2 regions of the Paenibacillus sp. EB106-05-06-XG162 genome follow, and region 2 is predicted to be linked to the other one. Evidence: riboswitches for the same ligand, from Rfam matches in the RefSeq annotation. Region 2 holds a riboswitch; the other holds the start of a gene.

Region 1 (2,483 bases), on a different contig from region 2:
TTGTAGAGTACCAACGAACCAACTTCCTTGTCCTTCGCTATGGAAGAAAAGAAGTTATCTTCTGCGCCTTGATCAGCGTATATCCCCATTTGACTTTCAACAATTGGATAGAACGCATCGTATAATGCGGTTGTAATCTCGCGTAATCCCGCATCATCTTTGACCATATTCGTTAATAATGTCTTCACGAGACCGATGACTTCGTCACCATTAATCTCGATATGGAGCTTCTGCAGATTCAGGCTCTCCCCGTATACTGTATATGTTACGGAAGATACCGATACGGTGTTCGGTACAGGTGCTTGCTTCACGAGGTAGGCACCTAGCTTCTGAACAGCTCCCCGGAACACATCTTGCGATTTCTCGATTTCGGCAACCAGCTCGCCTTCCAACTCTTCATTGGCTAGAGAGACAACGACCGGTTTCTTAATCCCTTCAATCCACACGGTTACATTCGTGTCTTCCATGCCAAGTTTGAAAGGTACAGCCTTCCCGCCATATGTAATCTTCCCTGCTAATGACATATGTGATGGATCTTGTGCTACCGCATGGTCAATGTCCAATTTAAAGCCATTTACAAGATCAATAATCTTCTTGTCCTCAGCTGTTAATGCGCCATCTTTGCGAGGGATTAACTCCACAGACAAGTTTTGGCTGGATTCACTAGACTTCACGTTGAGACTGTTCTCAACAACTTTGACAATATTCACTCCGCCGATCGATTGACAGCCTGCAAGCACGACCATCATCGCGACTAGCGTGACGCCTAACCACTTTTTCCACGTCTTCGCTCTCATTTCTTTTTCCCCTTCCACTATGTAACAATTATACTAATCTCTTTATTATCCCAAAGCTTTCCAAAACTGTACAGTGAAAAAAAACCTATATTTCTTACAATATTCGATCAAACATGGCATTTTTATGACAAAATTGATAGAAACGGATCGTAAAACAATCTAGCCTTCGAGAACCTATGAATATAGCGCTTACTTCAATCTACAGCTTCTCAAACTTCAAAATACGGTGATTCCCACCATTTTACAAAAATCTCACACAGGCGTATGATACAGCCAATTGATTAATCGCTGAATTCTCATGATGAGAGAAGCGGGGGAACCAACATGTGAAGCTAATCTAGCTTCTTGGGGTGAATCGGCTGTAAGCCGTAGGGTCATCTCTCAGACCCGAATCCGACAGCTAACCTCGTAAGCGATCCATTGAGAGAGGTCTCGCATCGTATTGCGCGCTCTCTTCGTGCTGCTCATTGCCCAATCGAGCGGTACGTAAGAAGCCCACAAACAGAGGAATCCTCTATTTCGTGGGCTTCTTTTTGTCGATCATATATATCGTTAAGGAGATGCTTCGTATGAACATGAACGTAACACACACGGTTTCGATGAAGAATCAACTATCAAGCCAACTGAGACAAATCGAAATTTTCCAATTGGAGAATCCTGACCATGCCACCACACTGATACTCAAGTTATTCAATGGCTTGCGAGTCGGCTGGGGGGAGTATCGAATCGTTACCTCTCCACCGACCGATTTGGTGAAATGGGCCTCCACGTACCATCATTTAGCAGGTATGAGTGCCATCCAAGCGATCGACTATCTCGTCCGTTATGGTGGTTCATGGCATCCCGCTAAAATCCAGCTCATCGAATCGGCACTCTTGGATTTATGCAGTACGAACGATCCTACATTTACCTATAACGTCAATGATCTAACAAACTTAGCTGTAGCTTATTACATCTTCATTCTCGAGTGAACGCCTGCTAGCTTCATCCGCACGATCGTGAAGATCGAAGCTGGCCCTTTGCCCACATAATAAGAAGCATCCTGATCCGGGGCGAGAATAACGCCAAGCTGATGGTGTTCCCCTGCGAATATCGCCCGCTGCAAGAACTTAATCTCTCCTGCAAGGTTAATCACTTCCAGCTTACAAAATGCGGGGTTGGTGCGAAGCGCTTGGTGCAGCTCTTCCTTCGTACGCACTGCAACCCCGTTCACTTTATGTACAATCTCGCCCGGTTCAATCCCGAGCTCCTGTGCAGGCGTCCCTGGGATAACCGCCAAGACGTGCAATCCTCGATCATCATGAACATACAACGGGCTGCGCTCGGCTTCTTCCTTCGTGCTGTACCAATAGATCCATTCATGCATCGCGATCGCGAACAAGGCTGCGATGAGCATGAGCGGACTCCATAGCCCCGCAGCGAATGCGAGCCCTAGCAAAACAATACTATATACCATTAACCAGAACGAGCTCTGTTTGACCTTCTTCTGCGGCAATCGGGATTGTGTCCATTCGCTGAAACCGATGACAACAGGAAACGCCATGAGCATCCAGCCATTCGTCCACGCTTCCCCACCGAAGAATGGCGTCCAAGGAAGTACCGATCCAACCGTCTGTGCCGGAATCATCAGAAACAAGGGGACAGGCCAATAACTTTGCATTTGATAGCCCCCTACGAGCTTCCCTC
Region 2 (2,483 bases):
TGATTCATTACATTCTTCATAAGAACGGATTGTCTGCCCATGAACTGCTGTATGAGGGGCAGGGGCAATTGAACGGGGCCGCACCTCGAACGCTGGATCAGATGCATGCTTGGGCATTGAAGCTCATCGGGCTGGTGTCCCATTCCTTGCATCAGAACGATTCAGTGATTGAACAAGTTCAACGTTACATCGCCGATCATCTGAGCGAAGTGATTACAAGAGAACAGCTCGCGGAGTATGTGCATCTGAATCCTGCGTATTTGTCCAGGCTATTCAAGCGTGATGTGGGCGAATCGATCACGGATTACATTCTGAATGAAAGAATGAAGGTAGCGAAGGAATTGATCGCTACCTCGTCGATGCCGATTTCGGATATTGCCAAATCGCTGGGATACAGCAACTTCTCCTATTTTGCGAAAATGTTCAAGAAAGTCTACCATGCGACACCGCAGCATTTCCGGCGCCAGTTAGGTTGAAATGTGACTTCTTGAAATATACGATGATTTAATATTTGACTGTCTAAGATAAATTGTTGTAAAATGGAAATACGCTTAATTTCCGGATATGAGATCGGAAAGCGGGGGAACCAATTTTTAGGGGCGAATCAAGGATGTATTGTAGGGAACCATCTTTCCCGAGCCCGACAGCTAACCTCGTCAGCAGTGGATGGGTCAATCATAGACACTTTTGCCGCACCCCTGACCCGTTGAACCGGGTCTTTTTGCGTCTATTCGAGAGAGGCCCGGTTGCCTGCAAGGACGAAGCACATGCTTACGCTTGCAGACTGCGGGTCATTTTTTATGTTGAAGCGAGAGGAGGGACACAGCGTTACCATAAATCTGACTTTCAAGGAGGAACAACCATATGGCACAGCCGAAATATATCACGAATATCGATAAAATTGTGGAGATCCCGGAGCAAGAACGGGCGAAGTTGAAGCAAATAACGGAGAAGTTCGTATTTCGCGTGAATGATTATTACTTGAAGCTGATTGACTGGAACGACCCGAATGACCCAATTAAGAAATTGGTAATCCCGAATGAGGGAGAATTGTCTGAATACGGTAGATGGGATGCGTCCGACGAGGACACGAATTACGTGGTTCCGGGCTGTCAGCATAAGTATAAGACGACGGCACTGCTCATCGTGTCCGAGGTATGTGGTGCGTACTGCAGATACTGCTTCCGTAAACGTCTATTCCGTAATGATGTAAAAGAAGCCATGTCGGATGTGAGTCCAGGCATCGAATATATTCGGCAGCATCCGGAGATTAACAATGTGCTCCTGACGGGCGGAGATAGCTTGATTCTGGCAACACCCAAATTGAAAATGATTATTGAGCAATTGCGAGACATTGAACATGTGAAGATTATTCGGCTCGGCTCCAAAATTCCCGTGTTCAATCCGATGCGCATCTATGAGGATGAGGAGCTGCTCGATACCATTCGGACATTCTCGAACAGTGATCGCCGGATCTATGTGATGGCCCATATCAATCATCCGCGTGAAATAACGCCTGAAGCAAGACGAGGGTTTGAGGCGTTACATCAAGCTGGAGCGATCGTCGTGAATCAGACCCCGATCCTTCGGGGCATTAATGATAACGCTGATGTCTTAGCGGAATTGCTCGATAAGTTGTCTTGGGCGGGGGTCACGCCGTATTACTTCTTCATTAACCGCCCTGTAGCGGGCAATCGGGATTTTGTCCTGCCGCTCGAACAGGTGTATCGCCTCGTTGAAGAAGCCAAAGCGAAGACATCCGGCCTCGGTAAAAGAATCCGACTATCGATGAGTCATACGTCCGGTAAAATCGAAATTCTCGCGATTGAGAACGGAAAAGCTTACTTGAAGTATCATCAATCGAGAGATGACCATTATGGTAAATTTATGGTGCTGCCTTGTCCGAAGGATGCGTCATGGTTCGATGACCTGCCGGGGAATGAAACGTATTGGAAGAAGCCGAAGAAGAAGACAGACGCGATTGTCTCGGTGAATGAGCTGCCGCAATTCCCACAGAAGGTTAGCCGTTCGACGGTGACACAGCCAGCGATGAAGGCCGTGAATCAATAACATCATAACAAATGGAAAAAGAAAAGACGGGTGGCTTCTCAGCGTGATGCTGGGAAGCTGCCCGTCTTTTGTTAAGGGGCCAACCCTTTCATAATAAATTGGATCGTGGCTTCACGTTCGAGAGCGTCATCCCAATCTGATCCTGCTTGGGGCTCCAAGATGGAACGGAACAGTACATAGCCCAAGATAGAGAAGGCGCTGAGCCGCATAATGGTAAGGGAAGGAAGGTCAATCAGTTTTCCTTCGCCTTGCAGCTTATGAATAATTCTCTCGAATCGTCCTTTCATCTCGTTGAAGACGAGCTGCTGTAATTGTTTCTGGAGATCGGGGTGGAAGGGCAGCTCCTGCACCACAATTTTGAACAAGCTGCGATTCTGCTGCAGGAATGTAATGCGATTGTCGATCAGTGCCCG

What was found. Region 2 has a riboswitch for cyclic di-AMP ahead of AC3WU2_RS20550 (KamA family radical SAM protein). Riboswitches for the same ligand answer to the same signal wherever they lie in the genome.
Region 1: it holds a riboswitch for cyclic di-AMP, as region 2 does, so the genes downstream of both, AC3WU2_RS18355 (hypothetical protein) here and AC3WU2_RS20550 (KamA family radical SAM protein) in region 2, are expected to answer to the same signal.

What each region holds. Positions count from the first base shown of each region.
Region 1 covers NZ_JBYTDT010000008.1:203,376-205,858, reverse strand. Annotated here, with positions in the region: gene AC3WU2_RS18360 (copper amine oxidase N-terminal domain-containing protein) at 1-797, opposite strand, end outside; cyclic di-AMP (ydaO/yuaA leader) riboswitch at 1,074-1,227, shown strand; gene AC3WU2_RS18355 (hypothetical protein) at 1,367-1,768, shown strand; gene AC3WU2_RS18350 (PDZ domain-containing protein) at 1,747-2,483, opposite strand, start outside.
Region 2 covers NZ_JBYTDT010000010.1:190,701-193,183, reverse strand. Annotated here, with positions in the region: gene AC3WU2_RS20555 (response regulator transcription factor) at 1-476, shown strand, start outside; cyclic di-AMP (ydaO/yuaA leader) riboswitch at 539-677, shown strand; gene AC3WU2_RS20550 (KamA family radical SAM protein) at 865-2,070, shown strand; gene AC3WU2_RS20545 (TetR/AcrR family transcriptional regulator) at 2,142-2,483, opposite strand, start outside.